Regions from separate parts of the Cellulomonas sp. ES6 genome, predicted to be linked through region 2. Evidence: riboswitches for the same ligand, from Rfam matches in the RefSeq annotation. Region 2 holds a riboswitch; the other holds the start of a gene.
The links. Region 2 has a riboswitch for cyclic di-AMP ahead of P9841_RS13170 (C40 family peptidase). Riboswitches for the same ligand answer to the same signal wherever they lie in the genome.
Positions count from the first base shown of each region.

Region 1 (14,488 bases), 1.2 Mb from region 2:
AGCGTGTAGGAGCACACCACGTGCAGCGGGCGCCGTCGCGTACGCGCCTCCCCGGCAGCCCAGTCGAGCGCGTGCATGCTCGCCGCCGACCCGTCCACCCCGACCAGGATCTCCGCGTCCCGCTTCATGGCTCCGACCTCCTTGGTGGCACACCCCAGTGTGCCCCCGATCATGCCGGATCCGCACCTGCCACGGAGCAGGGCGTGGCGTTTCCTTGCCGTCCCCTTGACCCGCTCCGTCGCTCAGGCGGCGAGGTACGCGGACCAGGCGGGCTCGTCGGCGGCCACCCCGCGCAGGAACGCCGTCGCACCCCGCGGGGCCGACGGCGTCCAGGCCAGCTCCCACCCGATCTCATGGAGCAGGTGGTCGGCCTTGCGGTGGTTGCACCGCCGGCACGCCGCGACGACGTTGGTCCACTCGTGCCGGCCGCCGCGCGAGCGGGGTGCACGTGGTCCACGGTGTCGGCGTGCGAGCCGCAGTACGCGCACCGGTGGTCGTCGCGCTGGAGCACGGTGCGGCGCGTCGGCGGCAGCGGCCGGCGCACGGGGACGTGCACGTAGCGGGTCAGCGACAGCACCACGGGCATCGGGACGGCGACGTGCTCGGAGTGCAGCACCCGCCCGTCCGACTCGAGCACCGTCGCCTTGCCCGACATCACGAGCGTGACGGCGCGCGGCAGTGCGACGACGCACAGCGGTTCCAGGCTGGCGTTGAGGAGCAACGTCCGGGGTGGCGCAGGGAGCAGCACGGCGAACTCCTTGACCGGGGGCCCGTCTGGCTGACGGGTCCGCTGGGGAGCGAGCAGCGCCAGCGTACGCGCCCACCCCGGGAACCGGCCCGGTCTTTCGCGCCGGCCGCGCCGGTGCGCGGCGTGCGGACCCCCGGGGACGGCAGGACCCCCGCACCCGGGGCGGGTGCGGGGGTCCTGGAGGCGTCGTGCGTGCCCGGGAGACTCAGCCGATGCGGATGAACGTCGGCGAGCTCTGCCAGATGGCGCGGAACTGCACCGTCTTGCCGGGGCGCGGGGAGTCGATCTGCTGGTCGCCGCCGGCGTAGATCGAGATGTGGCCGGGGCTCCAGATGAGGTCACCCGGCTGGGCCTCGGCGGCCGAGATGACCGTGCCCGCGTCGCGGATCGCCGACGACGTGCGGGGCAGCGAGATGCCGAGCTGCGCGTACACGGACACGAAGCCGGAGCAGTCGAAGCCGTCCGGGGTCGTGCCGCCGGAGACGTACGGCGTGCCGACGTAGCGGGCCGCGATCTCGAGGACGGCGTTGCCGGCGACCGACTGCGGCACGGCAGCGGCGGCGACCTCGACCGGGGCGGCCTCGACCGTGGCGCGCTGGGCGCTGCGGGAGACGACCGGCTCGGGCTCCGGCTCCGGCTCGGGCTCCGGGACCACGGCGGTCGCGGCGGGGGCCTCGAAGGTCCACGCGGCGTCGGCCGGGGCGGTGACGACCGGCGCGGTGTCGAGGACCGTCTTCGCGGAGGCGGTCAGCGCGGTGGTGTCGACCGACGGCAGCGCGGCCTGGTCGCCGGAGGTCGTCGCGGCACCGGCCGGGACGGCGACCGCGGAGACCATGAGCCCCGTGGTGGCCGCGACGACGGCGGTGCGGCGACCGGCCTGGGCGAGGGTGCCCGTGGCGGCGGTGGCGAGGTCGGTCAGGGGGTGACGGGGCGACGCGCAGAACGGTGTCGGGCGCGCACAGCACTTGCGGACACGTACAGCCTCTCCTGGCGCCTACGAGGTGAGCTGTCGGGTTCGGGTGGAGATACCCGGCCGCGTGACGCTCCCGGGAGGTCCCGGTCACGTCGCGCGGCTTCACCCCAAGGACACCGTCTCCGGTGCCCACAAGTGGTTCCCCGCCCCTGCCGGCGAGTCGTACGGACCTCGGGCGGCGGCAGGGCTCGGCGTACCGTCCAAGGGCTCTGACGGAGGAGGGTTCCGTCGAGCAGGACCGACCGTACCCGACCCCCGAGCCGATTGTCACGTTCCGGTCACGATCCGTTTGCCGATCACCCGGACGCCCCCACGAGGACCCTGGTCACGCACACGACGAGGCCCCGCGGGTGGCGCGTGCCACACCGCGGGGCCGTCGGTGCCGGGCGCCGTCACCGGCGCGGGGCGAGGGCCTCAGCCGACCCCGAGGAACACGTGGCGCGCGACCTCCTGCGGCAGGTCGAGCACCGTCTCCGCGCCGGGCCTCCCGACCGTGACGACGCCGGCGCCCTTCTCGACCGTGACCTCCTGGCCGGGACGCACGCCGGCCTGCGCGAGGCGGGCGAGCAGGTCCACGTCCGTCTGGATGGGCTCACCCAGCCGGGCGACGACCCCCGTGGTCGGGCCGGTCGCGGCCGCCGCGACGGCGACGAGCGACTCCACGCCGTCGAGGAACCCGACCGGCGTGCGCTCCTCCCCGATCTCGTCGAGACCGGGGATCGGGTTGCCGTACGGGTCGAAGTGCGGGTGGTCGAGCAGGCCGGCGAGCCGGCGCTCCACCCGCTCGCTCATGACGTGCTCCCAGCGGCACGCCTCCTCGTGGACGTACTCCCAGTCCAGCCCGATGACGTCGACCAGCAGCCGCTCGGCCAGCCGGTGCTTGCGCATCACGCGCATCGCCTTCGTGCGGCCCGCCTCGGTCAGCTCCAGGTGGCGGTCACCGGACACGACGACGAGCCCGTCCCGCTCCATGCGGGCGACGGTCTGGGACACCGTGGGACCGCTGTGCCCGAGCCGCTCGGCGATGCGGGCGCGCAGCGGCGTGATGCCCTCCTCGGTGAGCTCGTAGATGGTCTTCAGATACATCTCGGTCGTGTCGATCAGGTCACTCACGCCGGTGCCCTCCTGTGTACGCAGACGTCCGTCCACAGGCTAGTGGTCCTGCCGCCGGGCGGCGTCGGGCGCGTAGGGTGCGGCGCGTGACCGTGACGCCCGCCACCGTGACCATCCCCGAGGAGCTCCTGCCGTCGGACGGCCGGTTCGGCTCCGGGCCCGCGAAGGTCCGCGACGCGCAGGTCCGGGCGCTCGCCGAGGTCGGCCGCAGCCTCCTCGGCACCTCGCACCGCCAGGCCCCCGTCCGCTCGCTCGTCGGCCGCGTGCGCGCCGGGCTCGGCGAGCTGTTCTCCCTCCCGGACGGGTACGAGGTCGCGCTCGGGAACGGCGGCTCGACGGCCTTCTGGGACGTCGCGACGCTGTGCCTCGTGGAGCGCCGGTCGGCCCACGCCGTCTTCGGGGAGTTCGGCGGCAAGTTCGCGGCCGCCGCGGCGCGCGCCCCGTTCCTCGAGGACCCCGTCGTCACCGAGGTGCCCGCCGGGTCCTCGGCGACGCCCGCGGCCGCCGACGGCGTCGACGCCTACGCGTGGGCGCACAACGAGACGTCCACCGGCGCCGTCGCGCCCGTCCGCCGCGTGCCGGGCTCCGCCGACCAGGGCGCGCTGGTGCTGGTCGACGCCACCTCGGGCGCCGGGGGCCTCGCCGTCGACGTCGCGCAGACCGACGCCTACTACTTCGCGCCGCAGAAGTCGTTCTCGTCCGACGGCGGCCTGTGGCTGGCCGTGCTGTCCCCCGCCGCGGTCGAGCGCGCCGAGCGCGTCGAGTCCGGCCGCTGGGTGCCCGAGTTCCTGTCCCTGAGCGCGGCCGTGCGCAGCTCACGCGCGGACCAGACCCTCAACACCCCCGCGATCGCCACGCTCGTGCTGCTCGCGGAGCAGGTCGACTGGATGCTGGCGAACGGCGGCCTCGACTGGTGCGCCGCGCGGACCGCGACCTCCGCCGGGCACCTGTACGGCTGGGCGGACGCCCGCGACTGGGCCCGCCCGTTCGTCACCGACCCCGGGCAGCGCTCACCCGTCGTCGGCACCGTGGACCTCGCGCCCGAGATCGAGGCGCCGACCGTGGCGCGCATCCTGCGGGCGCACGGCATCGTCGACGTCGAGCCCTACCGCAAGCTCGGGCGCAACCAGCTGCGGGTCGCGATGTTCCCGTCGGTGGAGCCGGACGACGTGCTGGCGCTCACCGCCTGCATCGACCACGTGGTGGACCGGCTGCTCTGACGACCGGGGCGCGCTCCCCGCGCGCACGGCCGACGCGACGGACGGCACCGGCCGGGCACGCGACCGACGGCACCGGCCGGGCACGGGGCCCGGCCGGTGCCGTGCGATCCCGCCCGGTGGGCGGGACGGGGTCAGCGGGCCCGGTGGGTCCGGCGGGACGCGACCACGACCAGTCCGGCACCCAGCAGCACCGCGCCACCCGCGGCGGCCAGCAGCTGCCACGAGTTCGCCCCGGTCACGGCGAGCACCGCCGACTGGTAGCGGACCTCCGTCGCGGGCGCGGCGAGCACCTCGGAGGTCGTCACGACGCCGGAGACCTCCGAGTCCGGGGGCGTCACGACCACGCCGTCGACCTCCTCCTGCGGCCCCGCGCACGCCGACGTCGGCGGCGGGTAGGCCACGACGGTCGACGCCGACGGGTTCACCTCGAACTCGACCCGCACCGCCGGCCGGGAGAAGTCGAACTCGTCGTGCTGCACCCACGTGCCGTCCGGCTGCTGCGACCAGCCGGGCCAGTCGACGACCTGGTCGCCGTCGAGCACGGTGCCGGGCCAGTACACCCGGCCGCTGAGCGGCAGGCCCGACTGGACCACCGCGTCGCCGTCGGGGTTGACCCACGTGAGCGTGACCGTGTCGTTCGACGTCCCGTACGGCTCGACGGCGTAGTCGAGCACGGGGGCGTCGCCGACGCAGAGCGCGGTCGCGCGGGCGATGACCAGCTCGCAGCGACCGGCCGGGGCGTAGCCGTCGGAGGGCGTCGTGCACGCGGCGTCGGGGTCGGTCGCGCCGGCGTCCGGGCCGGGGTCGGTCGCGTCCGGGCCGGCCGCCGGGTCGTCCGCGGCCGGGTCGTCGGCCGCCGGCCGGAGCGCGAGCCGGTCCCGGCGTCGCGGGAGCCGGCGACGCGAACGCCGGAGCCGCTCCCGCCGTCACGGCCAGCGCCGTCAGCAGGAGCCCGGCGAGCGCTCGTCGCGTCCGTGCCATGTCACACCTCCACCCGCCCGACGCCATCGCCGGGCTCGCCTCACCGATTCGTACAAATCGGACATTTCGCCCATGCTACGGCCACCGGGGCCCGACGCGCCGACCGGAGGGCCGGGTGAAATCCGCATGATCACGCGGAAGAGCACCCCCGAAGCCCCCGACCAGCCACGACACCCCACGCACCGACCCACCGACCCACCGACCCACCGGCACTCGCCGCCCCCACCCGCCCCACCCGTTCGGAGGCTCCCACCGCGCTCGGAGGTGGCCGCGCGCCGTCGTGGTGGTCCACGGACCACCACGATCACCGTTCGGAGCCTCCGACGGGGACGGAGTTCGGCTCTGCGCGGGGTGCGGGGTGCCGTGCGGTTCGCGGTCACGCGCACCCTCGGTCGGAGGCTCCGAACGCGCTCGGAGGTGGCCGCGCGCCGTCGTGGTGCTCCCCGGACCACCACGATGGCCCGTCGGAGCCTCCGACGGGCTCAGAGGGGGGGGTGGGTGCGGGGGTGGGGTGGGTGCGGGGGTGGGGTGGGTGCGGGGGTGGGGTGGGTGCGGGGGTGGGGTGGGTGCGGGGGTGGGGTGGGTGCGGGGGTGGGGTGGGTGCGGGGGTGGGGTGGGTGCGGGGGTGGGGTGGGTGCGGGGGTGGGGGTCAGGGGGCGGGGCAGTGGGACTCGACGAGGCCCGGGCCCGTCAGGGTGGGGGTGGTCCAGACGGTGATCCCGCTCGCCGTGGCCGGCACCGTCAGGGTGTAGGTCTCCGCCCCGCCCGGCTCGAGGCGGGAGGTCACCACGGCGACGTCGCGGCGCGCGGTGCGGGCGGTCTGCCCGCCGACCACGGCGTCGTCGCGCCGGATCTCGCCGAGCCGGCCGTCACGCGCGGAGTAGAACGACACGTTCGTCGCCAACCACCCGGGCGGCAGCCCGGACCCGCCGTCCCCGAGCACCTGCGCCGGGAAGGTCGCGACGTCGGCGGGCGGCCGGTAGCCGAGCGTCAGGTCGATGCGGGCCTGCACGTCCGGTGACCCGCACCCGGTCAGGGTCACGGCGACCTGGGCGTCGAGGTCGACGTCGAGCTTGCCGGCCGTCGCGTCGTCGAGGAACACGCCGACGGCCTGCCCCGCCGTGCCGGTCGGCGTCGGCGGGTCGCCCGTGAGGAACGCCCCGCCGAGCACGGACGCGGCGATCCCCGCCTGCTCGACGGGGTCCGCCGACCACACCGCGACCCGGCGCTGCTCCACGGCGTCGGCCGCGACCTGCACCGCCGCCCCCGCGGTCGCCGGGTCGGCGGCGGCGTCGCGCAGGACGCCGAACGCCTCCGCCGCGACCTGGGCGTAGAACGCGTCGCCCGCCTTGGGGTCGCCGTACGCGAGGTAGGCGTCGCGCAGCAGGCCCCGCAGCAGGTCGTCCCCGCCGAGCTCGGTGCCGTCCGCGCTCACGGTCCGCCCGGTCGCGCCGAGGAGGTCCGCGACGACCACCGGGTCGGTGGCGAGCACCCCATCAACCCGCTGCCCGGTGGACGCGGTCCAGAACGCGGAGGCGGCCTCGGCCGCACGCGGGAAGTCGGGCGTGAGCACGGTGTCCTGCACCCACCGGCCGAGCCGGTCGCCGAACAGCGCGAGCTCGGCGTCGCTCAGCGGCAGCGCGGACTCGGCGAGCTCGGGCAGGTCCGCGGTGCTGCGCTGCCCGACGAGCCCCACGGCGCCGTCGCGGGCCTGGAGCACGCTGACGGCACCGACGATGCCGCCCTGCGCGCGCAGCTCCGCCGGGTTGAGGGACAGCAGCAGGTACGTGCGCGGGCCGTCCGCGCCGAGGAGGCCGGGCAGCACGGGTGCGAGCTCGCGGACCGTCTGCAGCGGCCCGGCCGCGCGGTCGACGGCGTCACGGAGCCCGGCCACGGGACCGGCGAGCGGCCCGACCAGCCCGTCGGGGTCGACGGCGCCGAGGTCGGTGCGCAGCCGCTCGACGGTGGCCGCCGCGCGGTCGAGCGCCGGTGCCGCGTCGGCGAGCGCCTGCAGGTCGACCCAGCCGTCGGGCACGGTGCCCCCGCCGGCCGACGCGCCTGCGCCGCCGGACGGCTCGGCGAGCGAGTCGAGGGCGTCGAGGAGGTCGGGCGCGGCGTCGCCCGCGAGCGCGTCCGCGGCCCGGCCGATCGCCGAGACGGCGGCGAGGTCGTCCCCGACGACCGGCAGGTGCTCGGCCACGCGCCACACCGGGTCCTGCCCGGCGGCGTGCACCCGGGCGGCGGCGTCCTGCACCGCGTCGAGCCGGTGGCGCAGCGCCGCGACGTCGAGCCGCGCGACCTCCTCGCCGGCGCCGGACGCGGCGGCCTGCAGGTCGCGGGCGGCGTCCGCGGCCTGCCAGGCCCGGTATGCCAGCCACCCGCCGACCAGCAGCACCGCGGTGAGCAGCACGGCGGCGGCCAGGAGCACACGCCGCCGGATGGTCATCGACCGATCGTCACATACCGGACAAATCGACCGGCCCGCAGGGGGCCAAGTTCACCCGGGTGGTGTCACACCGACGCGTCGGCGGCCTCCGCGCGGCGAGCTGGTCGGCCGCCGCACGGCGAGGCGCGGGCACGTCCGGGTGCAGCACCTCGAGGTGGGGGCGCGTCCGCACGTGGTACCGCAGCTCCACCTGCCAGCGCCGCTTCGCCCACACCGCGGCGAGCGCCGAGACGAGCAGCGCCGTGATCGAGCCGATGCCGATCGACCAGCGCGGGCCGAACGTCTCACCGATCCACCCCACGATCGGCGACCCGATCGGCGTCGCCCCGAGCATGACGATCATGTAGAGCGACATCACCCGACCACGCACGGTGGGGTCCGTCGACATCTGGATGGTCGTGTTGGCCGCCGTCAGCATCGTCAGGGACGCCAGGCCCACCGGGATGCACGCGACCGCGTACGAGGCGTACGTCGGCATCAGCGCCTGCACCCCCGTCGCCACGCCGAACGCGAACGCCGCCCCGATCACGAGACGCACCCGCGGCCGCTCCCGCCGCGCGGCCAGCAGCGCCCCGCCGAGCGAGCCGATGGCCAGCACCGACCCGAGGATCCCGTACTCCCCTGCGCCCTTGCCGAACTCGGCACGCGCCATGAGGGCCGACGTCATCTGGAAGTTGAGGCCGAACGTCGACACCACGCCGATCACCGCCATGATCACGAGGATGTCGCTGCGCCCGCGCACGTAGCGGACGCCCTCGCGGATCTGGCCCTTCGCGCGCCGGGCGACCGGCATCGCGTGCAGCTCGGACGTCCGCATCGCCACGAGCGCCAGGATCGTCGCCGCGAACGACACCCCGTTGATGACGAACACCCAGCCCGTGCCGACCGCCGCGATCAGCAGCCCCGCGAGCCCCGGCCCGATCAGGCGCGCCGCGTTGAAGGACGTGCTGTTGAGCCCCACCGCGTTCGACAGCCGGCCCGCGGGCACCAGCTCCGCCACGAACGTCTGCCGCACCGGCTGGTCGACCGCGGCGACCGCCCCCAGCAGCGCCGCGAAGACGTAGACGTGCCAGAGCTCGGCGTGACCCGAGAGCACCAGCGCACCCAGGCCGAACGCGAGCACGCCCTGCGCGGCCTGCGTGATCATCAGCAGCTTGCGGCGGTTCACCCGGTCCGCGAGCAGGCCGGCCCAGGCCGACAGCAGCAGCGTCGGGGCGAACTGCAGCGCGGTCGTGATGCCGACCGCCAGCCCCGAGTCGTCGGACAGGTCGGTGAGCACGAGCCAGTCCTGCCCGACACGCTGCATCCAGGTGCCGATGTTCGCGACCAGCGCGCCGGCGAACCACAGCCGGTAGTTGACGTACCTCAGCGAGGCGAAGGTGGAGTTCATGCAGGGGCCTCATCCTGCCGCGATCCGGCGCAGCAGCACGGCGGCCTGCGCCAGGGTCCGGCGTTCGTCGGGGGTCAGGTTCGAGCTGGTCGGCGAGCCACGCGTCGCGGCGGCGGCGGGTCTCCCGGACCTCGGCCTCCCCGCGTCCGTCAGGCTCACGACGACCTGCCGCCCGTCGGTGGGGTGCTCCGACTTCGCGACGAACCCCAGCCCGACCAGGGCGTTCACGGTGCGGGTCATCGACGGCGGCTGCACGTGCTCGGCCTCGGCGAGCGCGCCGGGCGTCAGCGGGCCCTCGCGCAGCAGGATCGCGAGGACGTTGAACTGCGGGTCCGGCAGGTCGGCGGCGCCGCGCCGTGAGCGGATGCGTCGCGTGGACTTGGCGAGCGCGACGCGCAGCTCACCGGCGAGCGTCGACGGCCGGCACTGCGCCGCGGCCACACGCGGCTCCTCGGGGGCATCGGCAGGCATGTCCTTACCCTAACTCATTACCTTCGCTAACGACACCGCCGCCCTCTCGACCGCCGCACCCGCGGGCCGGTCGGCTCGTCGAGAGTGCAGTCGTTGCGGGTTTCGCCGCTCTGAACCCCGCAACGACTGCACTCTCGTGCGGCAGCACGGGCGGGAGGTCGAGCGGGACGGGCAGGTCGAGCGGACCGCACGGGTCTGAGCGGTCCGGACGGGTCGGTCAGCGGGGACGGGTCCTCCACAGGGCCAACCGGATGGTCCGGTCCCCAGGACGACCACCCCGGTACTGCCCTTCGCGGGCCCGACGCATCACCGTGGCTGCATGCCGCAACGCCCCGCTCCTGTGCCGTCAGGGCTCGGGGCGGCGTTCAGCGTCCGTGAGGGCCGGGCCGCGGGCATGACACCGGCGCAGCTCCGTCGTGAGTCCCTCCGGGCGCCGACCCGCGGCTTCCGCGCCACCGGACCACCTCCGGAGGCGGTCGACGTCCTGGCCCGGTGCCGCGAGGCCTTGCCGTGGCTACCGGCGGACGCGGTGTTCTGCGGTGCGACGGCACTCGCGCTGCTGCACGTGGACCTGCCGCGAGGCGTCGACCCGGCGGGCGCTCTGCACGTCGAGGTCGGCCCGGGCACCACGCCGCCGCGTCGGCCGGGTGTCCGGGGCCATCGCCGTAGCGAGCCCGGGGTCCCCACGCGGTTGCTCGCGGGCGGCGTGCGGGTGCTGCCGCCCGAGGTGGTGTGGACCCGGATGGGCGGCGAGCTCGACGAGGAGGAGCTCGTCGTGCTCGGCGACGCGCTCACCCGCCGACGCGCCCCGCTGTCGTCCGTCGGCGGGCTCGAGGACGCCCTCGCGCTCCTGCCGCCGAGGGCACGTGGCCGGCGACGGCTGCGCGCGGCGCTGTCGCGGGTCCGACCTCGCACGGACTCGCCGATGGAGACGCGGCTGCGCCTCCTGGTCGTCAGGGGCGGCCTCCCCGAGCCGGTCGTCAACGTGCCGGTGCTGTCGGGCTCCGGGACGTTCGTCGCGCTGCCGGACCTCAGCTACCCGGCGTCGAAGGTCGCGATCGAGTACGACGGGGACGTGCACCGGACGGACCGCACGACCTGGCGGCGGGACATCGGCCGGCGCCAGGCGATGGAGGCGCTCGGCTGGCGGGTCGTCACGTGCACCGCGGACGACCTCCGACGCCCCGCCCGGACACTCACCTGGATCCGCGCGGCCCTGACCCACGGCCTCGCCCGGCCCCACGAGGTTGCAGCAGATGCGGGGTTCAGCGCGACGAACCCCGCATCTGCTGCAATCTCGACGCGAGGCGCGGGCGGGCGGTGAAGGTCAGGGACGGCGGACGGCCGCGGGTCAGGGGCGGCCGAGGGCGCGGTACGTCCAGCCGGCCGCGCGCCAGCGGGCCGGGTCCAGCACGTTGCGGCCGTCGAGGATGCGGCGCTCCGCGACGAGGCCCGCGATCGAGTCCGGGTCGAGCGCGCGGTACTCGGCCCACTCGGTCGCGAGCAGCACGACGTCCGCGCCGGTCACGGCCTCCTCGACGGTCGGCGCGAACGCCAGGCCCGGCCAGGCGGCGCGGGCGTTGTCGACGGCCTGCGGGTCGGTGACCGTGACGTGCGCGCCCTGGAGCTGCATCTGCGCGGCGACCGACAGGGCCGGCGAGTCGCGGATGTCGTCCGAGTCGGGCTTGAACGCGGCACCCAGCACGGCGATGCGGCGGCCGACGATGGACCCGTCGCAGACCTCGCGGGCCAGGTCGACCATGCGGACCCGGCGGCGCATGTTGATCGCGTCGACCTCGCGCAGGAACGACAGCGCCTGGTCGACGCCGAGCTCGCCGGCGCGGGCCATGAACGCCCGGATGTCCTTGGGCAGGCAGCCGCCGCCGAACCCGAGGCCGGCGTTGAGGAACCGGCGGCCGATGCGGGCGTCGTAGCCGATGGCGTCGGCGAGGCGGGTGACGTCGGCGCCGGTCGCCTCGCACAGCTCGGCCATGGCGTTGATGAACGAGATCTTGGTCGCGAGGAACGAGTTCGCGGCGACCTTCACGAGCTGCGCGGTGGCGTAGTCGGTGACGACCAGCGGCGTGTCGTCGGCGAGCGGCGTCGCGTACACCTCGTCGAGCAGGAGCCGGGCGCGCTCGCCCTCCGGGGTGGGCTCGCCGTCGTCGTCGGTCGGGAGGCCGTAGACGAGGCGGTCGGGGTGCAGGGTGTCCTGGACCGCGAAGCCCTCGCGCAGGAACTCGGGGTTCCAGACGAGCGTCGCGCCGGTGCCGGCGAGCCGCTCGGCGAGCGCCTCCGCGGTGCCGACGGGGACGGTGGACTTGCCGACCACGAGGTCGCCGGGCTGCAGGTGCGGGAGCAGCGCCGCGAACGCGTCCTCGACGTAGCTGAGGTCGGCGCGGAACTCGCCGTGCTTCTGCGGGGTCCCGACGCAGAGGAAGTGGACCTGCGCCCCGGCGACGGCGGCGGTGTCGGTGGTGAACTCGAGCCGGCCGGTGCCCTGCGACTCCGTCAGCAGCTCGGGCAGGCCGGGCTCGTAGAACGGCGCCTTGCCCGCGGCGAGCATCTCGATCTTCGCGGGGACGACGTCGACCCCGACGACGGTGTGACCGAGCTTGGCCATGCTGGCCGCGTGCACGGCTCCCAGGTAGCCGCACCCGATGACCGACACGCGCATGACTGCTCCTTCGACCGACACGTGGGGACGGCGTCGAACCTACCCTGCGGGGTGCCGCGCTGGCACACAGGACAAAACGGGAACGCCGGCCCCGCGAGTCTCACGGGGCCGGCGTCGACCGGTCTGGGACGTCGGGCCTAGAGGCCGAGCCAGCCCTTGATCGGGCCGATGAGGAAGTACACGACGAACAGCGCGCCGGCCACCCACATCAGCGGGTGCACGCGGCGGGCCTTGCCCATCGCGAGCTTGATGACGATGAACGAGATGACGCCCGCGCCGATGCCGACGGTGATCGAGTAGCTGAACGGCATGAGCACGATCGTGAGGAACGCGGGGACGGCGACCTCGAAGTTCTTCCAGTCGATGCCCGAGACCTGCATGACCATGAGGAAGCCGACCACGACGAGCGCGGGGGTCGCGGCCTCGAACGGCACCATGTCGACCAGCGGGGACAGGAACGTCGCCAGCAGGAACGCGATGCCGGTGGTCACCGACGCGAGACCGGTGCGGGCACCGTCGCCGACGCCCGCGGCGGACTCGACGTAGGACGTGTTGGACGACACCGAGGCGGCACCGCCGGCCGCGGCGGCCAGGGAGTCGACCACGAGGATCTGCTTGGTGCGCGGCGGGTTGCCCTGCTCGTCGAGCAGCCCGGCCTCGCCGCCGACGGCCACCATCGTGCCCATCGTGTCGAAGAAGTCCGCGATCATCACCGAGAACACCAGCAGGATCACGGCGACCAGGCCGATCTTCTCGATCGAGCCGAACAGCGAGAACTGGCCGAGCAGCGAGAAGTCCGGCGTGGCCACGACGCTGTCGGGCAGCTGCGGGACGTTGAGCTCCCAGCCGCCCGGGTTCTCCGCGCTCTGCCCGCCGATGGACCCGACGGCCTCGACGACGATCGCGAGCACGGTCGCGGAGGCGATCGCGATGAGGATGGCGCCCTTGACCTTGCGGGCCATGAGGATGATCGCGAGGAACAGGCCGACGACGAAGACGAGCAGCGGCCAGGAGCCCAGCGAGCCGGCGATGCCGAGCTCCACGGGCGTGGCCTGGCTGAGCGGGATGCGGACGAAGCCGGAGTCCACCAGCCCGATGAAGGCGATGAACAGGCCGATGCCGACGCTGATGGCCGTCTTGAGCTCCATCGGGACGGCCTTGAAGACCGCCTCCCGGAACCCGGTGAGCACGAGCACCAGGATGATGAGGCCCTCGAGCACGACGATGCCCATCGCGTCGGCCCACGTCATGTCGGGCAGCGAGGCGATGGAGTAGGCGACCACGGCGTTCAGGCCGAGGCCGGCGGCGAGCGCCAGCGGGAAGTTCGCGACGACGCCCATGAGGATGGACATCACGCCGGCGACGAGGGCCGTGGTGGCGGCGATCATGCCGATGTTGGGCTCGGACCCGCCGCCGAGGAACGACCCGGAGCCGTCCTGCACGGTGCCGATGATCAGCGGGTTCAGCACGATGATGTAGCTCATCGTGAAGAAGGTGACGAGGCCGCCGCGGATCTCGGTCCCGATCGTCGAGCCGCGCTCGGAGATCTTGAAGAACCGGTCGATCGCGTTCCGCGGCTGGACGGGCGCAGACGCGGGCGCCCCGTGGAGGTGGTGGACATGGGGCGAAGTGTGGCAGAACCGTGAAGGCCGCTGCGCCCCCGTCCGTGAAACGTTTACCCCCGGAAACACGGCGCGCCCGGCGGCCCGCCCCGGGCACGGTCAGATGACGAGCACCGACGCGCAGCCCCGCCCGTACCCCGACACCTCGACCTCCAGGTCGAGCCGCCGCACGTACGCGAGCACCCACTGCGCCACGTCGGCGGGCAGCGGGTCGCGCGGCGCGTAGACGGCGTCGAGCTTGAGGTGCGGGGCGTCGCCGACGTTGAACAGCGCGGCGGTGACGTTGAGGATCTCTCCCGGCGTTCTCCGCGAGCGCGGCGGGCAGGGTCTCCTCCTCCACGGCGGTCTGCGCCGTGCGGGCCGGCACCAGGGCGATCGCCGCACCGAGGTGGGCGGCGAGCGGCAGGTCGAACAGCACGAGCGCGGACAGCTTCATGAGCCGGTCGACGAAGACGCCCACGAGCGCGCCGCCGTTCAGCACGGGGTCGACCATCGGGCCGCCCGTGGCGACCTCGATGTCCCGGCCGACGAGGCCCTCCCAGAGCTCGCGGACCTCCAGGGCGCTGGGCAGCGGCGTCCCGCTCATGCCAGCACCGGCTCGATCGCGTCGCGGAACGTGTCCGCGGTGAACGGCTTGGCGATGAGGAACAGGGCACCCGCCTCGTCGGCGAGCGTGCGCATCTCGTCCGACCCCTCCGAGGTGACGAAGCCGAACGGCGTCGAGAAGCCCTCCGCACGCAGCCGGCGCAGCAGGTCGATGCCGGTGAGGTTCGGCATGTTCCAGTCCGAGAGCACGACGTCCGGCTCGTCGGCGCGGACCGCCTCGAGCGCCTCCTGGCCGTCGGAC
Region 1 covers NZ_CP125655.1:1,644,324-1,658,811, forward strand. The annotation lists gene P9841_RS07705 (universal stress protein) at 1-128, opposite strand, end outside; gene P9841_RS19095 (HNH endonuclease) at 243-488, opposite strand; partial or broken gene P9841_RS19100 (HNH endonuclease) at 605-748, opposite strand; gene P9841_RS07715 (C40 family peptidase) at 954-1,583, opposite strand; cyclic di-AMP (ydaO/yuaA leader) riboswitch at 1,726-1,925, opposite strand; gene P9841_RS07720 (iron-dependent transcriptional repressor DtxR) at 2,136-2,834, opposite strand; gene serC (phosphoserine transaminase) at 2,921-4,054, shown strand; gene P9841_RS07730 (LPXTG cell wall anchor domain-containing protein) at 4,186-4,728, opposite strand; gene P9841_RS07735 (DUF4012 domain-containing protein) at 5,685-7,481, opposite strand; gene P9841_RS07740 (MFS transporter) at 7,492-8,871, opposite strand; gene P9841_RS07745 (MarR family winged helix-turn-helix transcriptional regulator) at 8,881-9,342, opposite strand; gene P9841_RS07750 (endonuclease domain-containing protein) at 9,908-10,666, shown strand; gene P9841_RS07755 (UDP-glucose dehydrogenase family protein) at 10,694-12,019, opposite strand; gene P9841_RS07760 (NCS2 family permease) at 12,157-13,584, opposite strand; gene P9841_RS07765 (hypothetical protein) at 13,741-14,025, opposite strand; gene P9841_RS07770 (response regulator) at 14,224-14,488, opposite strand, start outside.
Region 1: it holds a riboswitch for cyclic di-AMP, as region 2 does, so the genes downstream of both, P9841_RS07715 (C40 family peptidase) here and P9841_RS13170 (C40 family peptidase) in region 2, are expected to answer to the same signal.

Region 2 (14,488 bases):
CACCGACGAGCGCGTCGGTGCGGTGCACGGCCGCCAGCAGGGTGCGCAGCCAGTCGTCAGCGACGACGTCGTCCGCGTCGCAGAAGGCGAGCACGTCGCCTCGTGCGACCGAGGCCGCAGCGTTGCGCGCGGGTCCGGCACCGCGCTGCGCCGAGGCGTCGACGTACCTGAGCTCCCGGAGCGCCGGAAGCCGCCGCGGGGCCTGCCCGACGACCTGCGCAGTGGCGTCGCGCGAGCCGTTGTCGGCGACCAGGACCTCCCAGTCGCCGGCGAAGTCCTGGCGGGCGAGGGCCCTGAGCTGGGCGGGCAGGGTGGCGGCCGCGTCGCGAGCAGCGATCACGACGGAGACGTCCAGGCGCATCGTCGGCATGTCGGGCCTCCCGTCGACTGCGCGGCTCAGGTCCCGGTCTTGGCCTGGATCAGGGTGACCAGCTCGCCGACGTTCTGGATGGAGCCCATCTCGGCGTCGGCGAACCGGATCCCGAACGCGGACTCCAGGGAGAACAGGATGCTGATGTGCGCGAGGGAGTCCCAGCCCTCCACGTCTCCGGCGGTGGTGGTGTCGGTGAGCTGCAGGTCGGGCTGGAGGAGGACGTCGCGGATGACGTCGTGGACCTGGTCCTCGGTGGTGGGCACGTGCGTGTTCCTCCGGTCAGGCTGTGGTGGTCTGGGGAGCGGCGTCGGGAAGGACCACGGTGATGTAGCCGGGTCGGCGGGGGGCGTGGCCCGCCGTCAGCTCCCAGGTCTGGGTGGGCCCGTGGCCGTGCTCATCACGTGCGCCAGGGTCGTCCACGGGGGAGAACCCGGTCCCGGGCAGGATCGGGGCGGCCGGGGCATTGCGTCCCGAGGGGACGTAGTGGGCGACGACCCGGGCGTGACCGCGGTCGCGTGCGTGGTCGGCCAGTGCGGCGAGCAGGGCGTTCTCAGCGGTCCGGCCCAGGACGCGGCAGGACATGACGAATGTGTCGATGACGAGGTCATCGCCGTCTGGGACGGCGATGAGGGCGGCGACCAGGCCGTGGTCGTCGAACCGGTCGCGGACCCGCATGCCCCAGACCACCGCTCCCGGGGCGGCGGCGAGTGCTTCGACGGCGGCGGTGGTGTGTCGGCGGCCGGTCAGGTTGAGCTGGTTGGTCTTGCCGATCAGCTGCACGATCCGGGCCAGGTTGGTGGCGGCGAGGGTCTCGATCGTCGCGGTCATCTCGAGGCCGGCGAGGAACTCCTCCGCGGTGCCGGCGCCGGCGGCGTGATCGCGCGCCCGCCGACGGGCGCGGTACTGCTCGGTGCGCCGGGAGTCCTCCTCGCTGAGCGCGACGGTCTGTAGCCCGGGGAACCGGCGCAGGGCACGCACGTACCCGGACGGGTCGGTGGGGAGGTCGACGACCGCGACCTCGGGCAGTTCGTGATGGACGCGCTCGCGCTCGAGCGGGTTGTCGTCGACGAACACCAGGGCGTCCATCCCCAGGTCGAGGTCGGCAGCGATCGCGCGCAGGGCCGAGGGCTTGTCGTCCCACGACGCCTCGAACGCGACGAAATCCTCCAAAGAGAGCACCATCTCCGGGTGTTCGGTGAACGGTAGCCGCGCGTCGTCGGGGTTGTTCTTGGACGAGACCGCCAGCACCAGACCGCGACGGCGCAGCGAGGAGACGTACCGCTGGAACGCGACGAACGCCTCGCCGGCGGGCCCGCCGCCCAGGGCGATGCCGGCCAGGCCGTCCTCGCCGATCACGCCACCCCACAGGGTGTTGTCCAGGTCCAGCACGACGACCTTGCGGGACAACCCGCGCGCGGCGGCCACCGCGTCCATCGCCCGCACGGCGAGCGGCCCGACGGCGCCGAGGCCGACCGCGTGCTTGGACGCGAACCAGAAGCGCTCGTCGGACCAGACCGGGATACCGACCTCGGCGGCCACCAACTCGGCGTCGACCAGGTACACATCGGCCGGCAGGGCGTCGGCCAGTGCGTCGTTGACCGCACGCACCAGGCGGCGGCGGCCACCGGGGTGGACGGCACCGAGGTCGCCGAGGGCGTCATCGGGCGTCGGCACGAACGTCGTCTGCACGATCGTGGCGCCGGTGCGCTCGGCGAGCGTGGCCCACATCCCGCGCCAGCGCCCCGCCTCGGCGGTGACGTCACCCTCGGGGTCGGTGGACACCTCGGGCAGGCGCATGTCGCGCTGGTCGATGACCAGCAGGACGACGTCGGGCGCGAAGGCGTAGAGCTCGGAGGTCGGGTCGAGGATCGTCGGCTCGTAGGCGCGGTAGCCGGACTCGTAGGTCTCCAGCGCGATGCCGTGGGCCAGCGCCGCCACGCGCAGCGCCGCGGCGAGCTGACCGCTGGTGTGGCTGGATGCCAGGGCGAGCCGGACGGTGCGCCGGGCCCACGTGTGCAGGGCGTCGGTGGCGCGCATCCGGCCGAGCAGCCGGTCGGCGGTCGCCCAGGTGGTGAAGTCGGGCTCGGTTCGGGCAAGGCGGGCGAGGGCGTGCAGGGCTGCGGGTGCGTCGCCGGTCGTGTGGTGGGCGAGCGCCTGGTCGAGGTACGTCTTCATCACGCGTCTCCGGGTCGGGGGCGGGCGGGGATGACGCGCGGGGGTGGTGCGAGCACCGTGGCGCCGGCGGGCACGTGGGTCATCACCACGGCGTTGGGGCCGATGGTGGCGCCGTCACCGACGACCACCCGCCCCACCAGGACGCACCCGGCGCCGAGCGAGACGCCGCGCCCGATCCGGGGGGCCTGGGCGTGGAAGGTGGCGGGGTCGCCCGAGCCGGCGCCGAGGGTGACGCCCTGGCGGATGACGCAGTCGTCGCCGATCTCGGCGTGCGGGTGGATGACGATGCCGTGCTGGTGCGCGATGCGCACGCGCCTGCCCAGCTGCACGGTGTGCGGGATCTGGATGCCGGCGACGTTGCGCACCACGACGTACGCCAGCTGCTGGGCTGCGGACGCGACCGGACGTAGGGCGCGCGGGAAGCCCGGGGAGTCGATCCAGGTGCCCCAGCGGTGCGTGGCGGCGGCATAGAACCCCGGGGTCCACAAGCCTTCGGAGTTGATCCGGTGGTCCTCCCGGACCGCGGACAGGAAGTCCCGCAGCGTGCGGGGCCCGGGGGTCGGGGGTGTGCGGTCGTCACCGCTGGTGCGGCGGGCGGTGCTGGTGCTCGGTGTGGTCACAGAGGGCCTCTCCTGGCGTTGCCGTCAGCGCGCGCCACCAAACCAGGCAAATCGGGCGAATCGCTCGACTCGACTCTAACGTGAGGTGAGAGTATGTGTCGTCGCCGTCACCCGTTGGCCGTGCCCTCGGGCGGGTGAATCTCCGCATCCTGACTGGGGACGCGAAGCAGCTTGGCGCGGGCTTCGGCCCGGCCCGGAGTGGCTATGCTCGGGCGTCGCTGGCGGAAGGGAGAGCGTGGTGGACACGCGGCACATGCAGATCGGCGAGGTGGCCGAGCGCACGGGCCTGTCGCTGCGCACCATCCGCTATTACGGCGAGGTCGGGCTGGCGGAGCCGTCGGCCCGCAGCCAGGGGGGTTTCCGGCTCTACACCGAACCGGACGTCGAGCGCCTGAAGCTCATCATGCGGATGAAGCCGCTGGACTTCTCCCTGGAGGAGATGGGCGACCTGCTTGAGATCCTCGACGGGCTCCAGGCGGACGGCGTCGCCGGCGAGACCCGCGAGAGCCTGCTCGACCGGCTGCGCACCTACCGCGCGGCTGCCGACGAACGCGCCCGCGCGCTGCGCAAGAAGCTCGACGTCGCCGAGGACTTCCGTCGCTTCATGTACGAGCAGTCCGGGCGGGCCGCCGCCGACCGCGCCTGATCGCAGCCGGCGACGGCCGAGCGGTCAGTGACCGCCGCCGAGCTGACCGGCGAGGCGGCCGTGCCGGCGGGCGCTGTCCTCGTTCAAGCCGATGATCGTGGCCTGCTTGCCCTTCGCGGCGTACTTGGTCGTGATCGCGTCGAGCGTCGCGACGGTGGACGCGTCCCAGACGTGCGCGTCGGACAGGTCGATCACCACGCGCTCGGGGTCGCCGGTGTAGTCGAACTGGTAGACGAGGTCGTTGGACGAGGCGAAGAACAGCTCGCCGGAAACCGCGTAGACCCGCTCGCCGTCGTCGTCCGAGGAGTCCAGCCGCGTCACCGTGGTCAGGTGCGCGACGCGGCGGGCGAACAGCACCATCGCGGCGACCACGCCGACGACGACGCCGTAGGCGAGGTTGTGGGTAGCGACGACTACGGCCACCGTCAGCACCATCACGACGGTCTCGCTGAGCGGCATGCGCCGCAGGGTGGCGGGCTTGATCGAGTGCCAGTCGAAGGTTGCCACCGACACGATGACCATGACCGCGACCAGCGCCGCCATCGGGATGATCCCGACTACGTCGCCGAGACCGACCACCAGCACCAGCAGGAACACCCCAGCCAGGAACGTGGAGATCCGAGTGCGCGCCCCGGATGCCTTCACGTTGATCATCGTCTGGCCGATCATCGCGCAGCCGCCCATGCCGCCGAAGAACCCGGACAGCACGTTCGCCGTGCCCTGGCCCCACGCCTCGCGGGTCTTGTTCGAGTGGGTGTCGGTCACGTCGTCGACGAGCTTGGCCGTCATCAGCGATTCGAGCAGGCCGACCAGCGCCATCGCCAGCGCATAGGGAGCGATGATGCGCAGCGTCTCCACGTTCAGCGGCACGTCCGGGAACAGCAGCGCCGGGAGGCTGTCGGGCAAGGCGCCCTCGTCGCGGACCTGCGGCACCTGCACCGAGAACGCGACCGTCACCACGGTCAGGACGACGATCGCGACGAGCGGAGCGGGCACCACGGTGGTGACCTTAGGGAGCAGGACGATGATCGCGATGCCGATAGCCACGAGCGGGTAGACCACCCACGGCACGTCGACCAGGTGCGGGACCTGCGCCAGGAAGATCAGGATCGCCAAGGCGTTGACGAATCCGACCATGACCGACCGGGGGATGAACCGCATCAGCCGCGCGACACCGACGACGCCGAGGACCACCTGGATCAGGCCGCCCAGGATCACGGTGGCCAGAAGGTAGTCGAGCCCGTGGTCTCGGGCGACCGGGGCGATCACGAGGGCGATCGCGCCGGTCGCAGCTGAGATCATCGCCGGACGTCCGCCGAGGAACGCGATCGACACCGCCATCACGAACGAGCTGAACAGTCCGACCCGCGGGTCGACGCCGGCCAGGATCGAGAACGAGATCGCCTCGGGGATCAGCGCCAGGGCAACGACCAGGCCGGCAAGGACCTCGGTCCGCAGACGCCGCGGCGACCGCAGCGCGGCCAGCACCGAGTGCTGCACGTCGGCCTCGGGCACGGTCGGGTGGACAGGGGCAGCGTGGGGTGACGTCACGAGGAGTCCGTTCCGATTGAGGGGTGACCTCGATCGATGGGACCGCGCGAGGTCGCTGGCATGCGCAGCGATGCGCGAAGTCGGCGGCGAGTCCGCGCGCGCAGGGCGCAGCAGGACCCGTCTGGTCTCAACCCTAACGTAAGAGGAGGGTTGAGGGGGCGGTCGGGCCCGACATCGCGGGGACCGACGGCACGGGCCGGCCGCCCCCTGTGGCGTTCGCTGGTCGCCCTTTCCGCCACGCACGCACGCCACCTGGAACTTCGGCGATGACCGATGCGGCGCGCCGCCAGGTGTCCGTCCAGACGGGCCCATCGACGAGGTCGTGGCCCCGCCGCCAGGGATGGGCGAGGCGAATCGTGAAGTGCGAAGGCGCCGTCTGAGGTTCACCCTCCGTGGCGATCGAGCTCGCGGCCGGTGCGGGCAACACCCGTGCTCGGGCGATGGGACGCCCGGAGCCGTGGCCTCTCTAGCGGACGGGGCCCGCGGGCCCCGGCGCGGAACTTAGTCGGTGACGAATACGGGGCTGCGCCAGGTGGACGACCTGACATGCATCCAGACGAGGTCTCGCCACCCCCGACTACCGCCTGAACACGCCGGTCCTCAATGCCCACCGCTCCGATCGGCGGGTGGCCGGCATCTCAGGCGTGCGTGGGTGCGGCCCTCGTGGTGTCGCGGGTTCAGGCGGTGACGGGCTCGACCCCGAGCTCGGCGAGCAGGGCGACTACCCGGGCGCGGATCGCGTCGCGGATCGGGCGGACGGACTCGATGCCCTGCCCGGCCGGGTCGTCCAGCGCCCAGTCCTCGTACCGCTTGCCGGGGAAGATCGGGCAGGCGTCGCCGCAGCCCATCGTGATCACCACGTCGGAGGCCTGGACCGCGTCGGTGGTCAGGACCTTGGGGCGCTCGGCGCGGATGTCGATGCCCTCTTCGAGCATCGCCTCGACGGCGACCGGGTTGATCTGCTCGGCGGGCATCGACCCGGCGGAGCGGACCTCGACGGCGCCGCCGGACAGGTGCCGCAGGTAGCCGGCGGCCATCTGGGAGCGGCCGGCGTTGTGCACGCAGACGAACAGGGCGGACGGCTTGTTCTCGGTCATCAGGTTCTCCACGGGGGTCAGGCGGTCGGCAGGGTGAGGTCGGTCAGCAGGGCGCGCACGCGGCGGTCGATCTCGTCGCGGATCGCCCGCACCCCGGTGTCGGAGGCCAGGGCCGGGTCGCCGACGACCCAGTCCTCGTACCGCTTGCCGGGCAGGATCGGGCAGGTGTCGCCGCAGCCCATCGTGATGACGACGTCCGCGGCGCGGACCGCGTCGTCGGTCAGCGGCTTGGGGAACGCCTCGCCGTCGGCGCCGAGCTCGGCGAGCAGCGGCCGGACCGCGGCGTGCACGTCCGCGGCCGGCGCGGACCCCGCGGACCGGACGGTGATCGCGTCCCCGGCGTAGTGGTGCAGCAGGGCGGCGGCGAGCTGGGAGCGGCCGGCGTTCGCGACGCACACGAACAGCACCTGCGGGCGGGTGTCCGCGGCGTCCATCGCGCGGGCGGTGTCGGTCAGGCGCTGGCGGGCGAACCGCTCGGCGTTGACGACCAGGTGCGAGCGGATCGCCGAGGACCGGGCCAGACCGGTGTAGGACTCCCGGACGACGCTGAGCACCGCGCCGGGGTCGCGGTCGGGGAACGCCGCGGCGAGCCGGTCGGCGATCCGCGCCAGGGCGGCCTCGGCGTCGACGAGCCCGGCCAGCGGGACCGCGTTCGCGGCGTCCGCGGCTGCGGGGGCGAAGGAGTCCAGCAGGGTGGTGACCGCGCCGCGCAGCGCCGGCTGCACCCGGTAGTAGACCCAGGTCCCGCGCCGCTCGGAGGTCAGCAGCCCGACGTCCTTGAGCAGCTTCAGGTGGTGCGAGACGGTGGGCTGGGAGACCTCCGCGACCGTGGCCAGGTCGCACACGCACGCCTCGCCGGTCGGAGAGGTCGCGATCAGCGACAGCATCCGCAGCCGCAGCGGGTCACCCAGGGCCTTCAGGGTGCCGGCGACGTGCGCCGCGGCGTCGGCGCCCATCGCGTGGTCCGCCGGCGAGGGCTGCGGGGTGCAGCCGCCGGCGGCGGTCGTGGTCGCGTCGGGGGCGATGGTGGTCATGAGCGTGCCTCCTGCAGCTCGGCGGTGGCGGGGGAGGTCGAAGACGTGCGGAACCAGCGGTCCCTGGCCCAGAGGCTGACGTAGACCAGGGCGACCAGGACCGGGACCTCGATGAGCGGGCCGACCACACCGGCCAGCGCCTGCCCCGAGGTCGCACCGAACGTCCCGATCGCCACCGCGATCGCCAGCTCGAAGTTGTTGCCTGCCGCGGTGAACGCCAGCGTCGTCGACCGCGCGTACCCCAGCCCCAGGCCCCGCCCGGTGGCCAGGCCCACGGCCCACATCACCGCGAAGTACGCCAGCAGAGGCAGTGCGATCCGCGCGACGTCCAGCGGCCGCGACGTCACGGCCTCACCCTGCAGCGCGAACAGCAGCACGATCGTGAACAGCAACCCGTACAGCGCCCACGGACCCACCCGCGGGACGAGCCGCTCCTCGTACCAGTCCCGACCGCGCGTGCGCTCACCGATCCACCGCGAGGCGAACCCGGCGGCGAGCGGGACGCCGAGGAACACCAGGACGTTGACCGCGATCTGCCCGACGGACACGTCCAGGCCCTGCGAGTCCAGGCCCAGCCATCCAGGCAGCACGGACAGGTAGAACCAGCCCAGCAGCGAGAACGCCACCACCTGGAACACCGAGTTGATCGCGACCAGCACCGCGGCCGCCTCACGGTCGCCGCAGGCGAGGTCGTTCCAGATCACCACCATCGCGATGCACCGCGCCAAGCCGACGATGATCAGGCCGGTGCGGTACTCGGGCAGGTCGGGCAGGAACACCCACGCCAGGGCGAACATCAGCGCCGGGCCCACGACCCAGTTCAGCGCGAGGGAGCTCACCAGCAGCCGCTTGTCCCCGGTCACCGCAGCGACCCGGTCGTAGCGGACCTTCGCCAACACCGGGTACATCATCACCAGCAGGCCCAGCGCGATCGGCAGCGAGATGCCGCCCACCTCCAGCTCGGCCAGCGCGTCCCCAAGAGCGGGGACGAACCGGCCGAGGCCGATGCCCGCGACCATCGCCAGCCCGATCCACGCCGGCAGCCACCGGTCGAGCGTCGACAACCGCCCCCTCGTCGCGTCCGGGGCAGTCACCGGCGTGGTCTGATTCGACATGTCTCTATGTTGACACATCTCGATGCAGAGGCGAAGCGTCGTGACGTCTCGACCGCCTCGCCGGGCCGGCCGACTAGCCTCGCGGCATGGAGTCGCTGGAACGTCTGGACGACCTGTGGAGCGCGCGGGACTACCCCGTCCTCGTGGCGGCCGCGCGCCGGCTCAGGGAGCGGCCGCGGCCGCTGATGTCGCAGGACCTCGTCGAAGCCACCGGCCTCGAGCACCAGGAGGTCGTCGCGGCTCTCGCGAACCTCGGCCATCGTCACCTCGACGTCCGTGACGCCAGCAGCGAGGCGGTGCGCGACAACTACGTGGTCGGCATCATGCCCGCCGGCCTGGAAGCCGTCGGGCAGTGGCCCAGCCCCGACACGGCCGCGGATCGTCTCGTCGCAGCGCTCGATGCCCTGATCGACACCACCGCGGACGGGTCTCCGAAGCAGAGCCGGCTCAAGGCGGCACGCGACGGTCTGCTCGCCGCAGGTCGCGACGTCCTCGTCGACGTCGCCGGAGCCGCGATCACGGGCCGCCTGCCCATGTGATTGCCGGCGCCTCGCGTGCCACCACACGGGGAACTTCGTCGGTGGCGAATACAGGACGCCGCCAGGTGTTCGACCAGAGATGCATGCGGACCAGGTCTTGCCCCCCCGCGGGCCCGTGAGGCCCAGGACCGGTGTCGGGGTCCGCGGACGGCGCCCGTGCGACCTCGCGAGGCGACCGCTGTCGCGGGTGATGAAGGTTCGCTGAAGACGCGGCGGCACCGGCTCCGATCGGGCGACGCGACGCCTACGGTCGGAGAATCCGGACGCTCGTCCGGGAGCCGCGCGGATGCCGAGTCCTGCCACCGTCCGGCCCTTCGATGTCGGATGGCAGGAGCGGGGGACCGAGGTTCCACGGGAGCGCAGGCGCCCTCGGGGTGAAGCCGGTCCATGAGGCCGGCCGGACGCTCCGTCCGAACCCGACAGCTCACCTCGCAAGCGCCAGGAGCCACCATGCCTGCCCACCTGCGTGCCCCCTCGCGCCATCGCAACCCCGGCCGTGTCCGCACCCCGCTCACCGACGCCGTCACCAACGCGCTGGTGAGCGCTGCAGCGGTCAGCCGGCGCGCTAGTGCCGTCGTGGCCACGTCAGGACTTGCGGTCTCCCTCGCGGCTCACCCCGCCTCGGCTGCGGCCTCGTCGAACGGCTCCACCGGCACGATCGACTTAAGCGTCCTGGATGAGGCGAGGGCCCTGGCCGCCGCCGCCCCGTCAGCGGTCGCACCTGCGGCGGCCACGTGGTCGTTCGACGTCCCGGCCGCGACCGCGATCCTCCCGCCTCCGCCTCCGCCGCTTGTGGTCGAGGAGTCGCCCGCTCAGCCCCCCGACGGTGTCGCCTCGCGCAGCACCTCGCGCACCGAGGCCGCCGAGCCGAACGAGCCCGCGCCGATCGGTGCACCGCCCCCCGCGTCCGCGAACGGCAGCGTCGTCGTCGAGGTCGCGTCCGCGCTGGTCGGCGTGCCGTACGTGTACGGCGGGACGACCCCGGCCGGGTTCGACTGCTCTGGGTTCACGTCGTACGCGTACGCCCAGGTCGGGATCTCGATCCCGCGGACCTCGACCGCGCAGCGGGACGCCGGCACGGTCGTGTCCCGGGACCAGGCGCAGCCCGGTGACCTGATCTGGTCGCCGGGCCACATCGCGATCTACGCCGGCGGGAACTTTCAGGTCGACGCCCCGGTCCCAGGCAAGTCGGTGCAGATCCGCGAGATCTGGCAGTCGGACCCGTTGTTCATCCGGATCGGCTGACCGACGTGTCCGTCGGTGACCTCAGCACACTGCTCGTATGGGGGGCGGTGACGGCGTTCACCATCGCATTGGTGGCGTACTCCGTTGACCTCGCGCGCGTCGCCGACGCCTCGGCCCGTCCGCAACGTCGTCTCGCAGCGGTCGGCGCCCGGCCCGCAGGCGTCGAAGCGCCTGCCTCGCAGGACTCGGCACCGCTCGCGCCCGTCGGGCGCGCGGCCGGCATCGCTCGGTCGACGGCCACCGTGGCGACAGCGCTGCTGCTGGGCGGAGTCGCGCTACGCGGGGTGGCAGCCGGCAGATGGCCGACTGCCAACATGTACGAGTTTACGATCTTCGGGATCCTCGTCGCCGCGCTGGTGTTCCTGGGGATGCGACGCACCCGCATGCTGCCTTTCGTTGGGGTGCTGGTGACCGGCATCGCCGTGCTGGCGCTGATCGTGGCGCTGAACTCGTTCTACCTGCGGGCGGACGCTGTGCAGCCCGCGTTGCAGAGCTACTGGCTGGTCATCCACGTCAGCATCGCCATCGTGGCCACGGGAATCTTCACGGTCGCCTTCACGACGTCGGTGCTGCAGGTCCTCCAGGACGGCCGGGAGTCCGGGCACTCGCGACTCGACCAGCCATGGCGCGCAGGGTACGAGCTGCGCCGCTCGCTGCGGCGGTGGCGTATCACCGGTCCCACGTGGTCCTGGCTGAGGACCGTGCCGACCGCGGTGAGGCTCGAGGCGCTGTCCTTCCGGCTGAATGCGATCGCGTTCGTGCTGTGGACCCTCACGCTGATCGGCGGGGCGATCTGGGCCGAGCAGGCGTGGGGCCGGTACTGGGGCTGGGACCCCAAGGAGGTCGCGACCTTTGTCGCGTGGGTCGTGTACGCGGCGTACCTGCATGCGCGCACCACGCGAGGCTGGCAGGGGCGTCGCGCGGCCTACCTGGTGTACGTCGGATATGCCGTCGTGATCGCAAACTTCACGGTGGTGAACCTGTTCATCAACGGCAAGCACTCGTACTCGGGCATCTGACGCATGCGCCCGGAAGTAGACCCCTGCCGTGCCTGATCAAGCCCGCCCGCGGCAGGACGATCGTCCCGCGATCATCTGGGTCGTCGTAGCGATCGTCGTGGGCGGCGCCCTGACGGTGGCCGGCGTCGTGACGGGCAGCCTCGCGTCGACGACCGGCGGGGTCGTCGTGCTGTTCATCTGCTCCACCGCGACGCGGATCTGGTACCTGCGCCAGCGAAGATGACCGAGCTCACACGACCTCCAGGCGCTTCCAGGCTCGCCGCGGCAGTGCCCTCGAACCATCGCCGCCGCTCGGGGAAGATCGGCGCGCGAAGCACCCTTTCGCCGATGAAGGTCTGCTGAAGGTTGCTCATGAGGTGCCGGGCGGGCCGCCTCCGGCGCGCGCGCGGGCGCACGCCATCACACGACGGGCTGGAAGATCAGGATCAGCCCTTGCAGGCTCTGCGCCCACCGCCCCCACAAGCCGGTGACTAGTGCGATCCCGATCAGGACGAGCATGCTGCCACCAACGATGGAGATCACGCGGCGCCTACGCCGCACCACGGCCAGGAGCCGGGTGCTGTGCTGGAGGCCCACCGCGAGCAGCACGAACGGAAGGCCCAGACCCACGGCGTAGGCGGTCGACAGCAGGGCACCCCGGGTGGGCGACCCGCCGTCGAGGGACAACGCCATCACCGCCGCCAGCGTCGGGCCGATGCATGGGGTCCAGCCGAGCCCGAACGTCACGCCGAGCACGGGAGCCCCCCACAACGTCGCCGGAGGGCGGCGGTGCACCCGGACCTCACGCTGCAGGAACGGCACGCCACCGAGGAACGCAACCCCCATGACGATCACGACCACGCCGAGCGCCCGGGTCATCGGGTCCTGCCAGCGCAGCAGCGCCGCGCCGAGCGACCCCGCGAGGGCGCCCAGTGCGACGAACACCAGAGCGAACCCGAGGACGAACAGCGCGACCCCGAGGGTGAGCCTGCCGCGCCGAGGCGCCGGAGCCGGGTCCCGCACCGCGACCGCACCGACCGGCTGCACCGTCTGCGCGGTCAGCCCGCTGAGGAACCCGAGGTAGCCGGGGACGAGCGGTAGGACACACGGCGAGGCGAACGAGACCGCGCCGGCGACCAGCGAGACGAGCAGGGCGAGAAGCAGCGGGCCGGAGAACGCGGTGGTCGCGAACGCGGACCCGACGTCGGCGGCGGCCGCCACCGTGGCGGGAGTCGTCACGCGGCCGCCGGGGTGGGTGCTGGGGCGGCGGGCGAGCGCTCGACGCCGGCGCGCGGCCCCGGGGTGGTGACGCGAGCGGCCCGGATGCCGTTGAGGATGACCACGACCTCGGCGACCTCGTGCACCAGGACGACTCCCGCCAGGCCCAGCGTTCCGGTGAGGGCCAAGGGGAACAGCGCGACGATGATGAGCAGCGCGAGGCCGATGTTGCCGGTCATGATGCGCCGCCCGCGGCGGGCGTGAGCGATCGCGCGGGGCAGCAGTCGCAGGTCGTTGCCCGTGAAGGCGACGTCGGCAGACTCGACGGCGGCGGCGGTTCCGGTGGCGCCCATCGCGATGCCGACGTCTGCGGCGGCCAGCGCCGGGGCGTCGTTCACGCCGTCGCCGACCATGGCCGTGCCAGGGCCGAGGTCGACGACCGCGGTGGCCTTGTCCTCGGGTCGCTGCTCGGCGCGCACGTCGGAGATGCCCGCGGCTGCGGCGAGGGCGTGCGCGGTGCGTCTGTTGTCGCCGGTGAGCATGGTCGTGCGCAGCCCGGCGGCGTGCAGCGCGGCGACGGCCTCCGCCGCTTCGGGGCGCAGCTCGTCGCGGATCCCGATGACCCCGACGGTGCGTCCCTCGGCGCGCACCACGACGGTGGTCATGCCGGCGGACTCCATGGCATCCAGCGCACTGGTGAGCGGCCCGGCGTCGAGCCAGCGGGTGGAGCCGACCTCCACAAGCACGCCGTCGACCGTCCCGGAAACGCCGTGCCCGGGGTGCTCGACCACGTCCTCGGCCGTCCCTGCGCCGGGCGAGGAGGTGAGCAGGGCACGGGCCAGCGGGTGCGCACTGCGCGCCTCGACTGCGGCCGCCCAGGCCAGCACCTGCTCGGCAGTGGTGCCCTCGACGGCCCGGGCGTCCACCACCTCGGGGCGGTTCACGGTCAGGGTGCCGGTCTTGTCCAGCGCGACCTTTTTCAGGGTTCCCAGCCGCTCGAACGCCTCGCCGGACTTGATCGCGACGCCGAACCTGCTCGCCGAGCCGATCGCGGAGATGACCGTGACGGGCACGGCGATGGCCAGCGCACACGGAGAGGCCGCGACGAGCACGACCAGCGCCCGGTCGATCCAGACCGACGGGTCACCGAGAAGCGATCCGAGCACCGCCACGCCAGCGGCGACCACGAGGACCGCCGGCACGAGGGGTCGAGCGATGCGGTCCGCCAGCCGCGCCCGCTCGCCCTTCCTGGCGTGCGCCTCCTCGACCAGCCGCACGATCGTCGTGAGCGAGTTGTCCCGGCCGTCCGCGGTCGCCTCGAGCTCCAGCGCTCCGGTGCCGTTGACTGCGCCGGCCGGGACGGCGTCCCCGGGCCCGACCTCCACGGGGATGGACTCGCCGGTGACGGCCGAGGCGTCGAGGGAGCTGCGCCCGGTCACGACCACGGCGTCGGTCGCGACCCGCTCGCCCGGGCGGACCACCAGCACGTCGAGCTCGCGGACGTCCCGGGCGGGGACGACGACCTCGCCGGCCAGGCGGGACAGGCGCGCGGTCTCCGGCATGAGCGTCAGCAGGGCCCGCAGGCCGTGCTTGGCGCGGTCCATGGCCCGGTCCTCGAGGGCCTCGGCGATGGAGAACAGGAACGCCAGTGCCGCCGCCTCGGCGACGTGCCCCAGGACCACGGCGCCCGCAGCGGCGATGGTCATCAGCAGGCCGACCCCGAGACGCCGGCGCCGAAGCCGGCGCAGGGCGCCGGGCACGAACGTCCAGGCACCCGCGGCCAGACCGAGCACGAACGCCAGGGTGCTGGCCACCGGGTCGGCGCCCGACCAGTCGAGGGCGTACCCGATCAGCAGCAGCACGCCGGAGGCAGCCGG
Region 2 covers NZ_CP125655.1:2,824,247-2,838,734, forward strand. The annotation lists gene P9841_RS13120 (glycosyltransferase family 2 protein) at 1-370, opposite strand, end outside; gene P9841_RS13125 (acyl carrier protein) at 397-636, opposite strand; gene P9841_RS13130 (HAD-IIIC family phosphatase) at 653-2,548, opposite strand; gene P9841_RS13135 (serine O-acetyltransferase) at 2,548-3,168, opposite strand; gene P9841_RS13140 (MerR family transcriptional regulator) at 3,407-3,814, shown strand; gene P9841_RS13145 (SulP family inorganic anion transporter) at 3,839-5,365, opposite strand; gene P9841_RS13150 (arsenate reductase ArsC) at 6,043-6,462, opposite strand; gene P9841_RS13155 (metalloregulator ArsR/SmtB family transcription factor) at 6,480-7,496, opposite strand; gene arsB (ACR3 family arsenite efflux transporter) at 7,493-8,611, opposite strand; gene P9841_RS13165 (hypothetical protein) at 8,698-9,150, shown strand; cyclic di-AMP (ydaO/yuaA leader) riboswitch at 9,463-9,586, shown strand; gene P9841_RS13170 (C40 family peptidase) at 9,727-10,395, shown strand; gene ccsB (c-type cytochrome biogenesis protein CcsB) at 10,401-11,414, shown strand; gene P9841_RS13180 (hypothetical protein) at 11,443-11,637, shown strand; gene P9841_RS13185 (cytochrome c biogenesis CcdA family protein) at 11,814-12,632, opposite strand; gene P9841_RS13190 (heavy metal translocating P-type ATPase) at 12,629-14,488, opposite strand, start outside.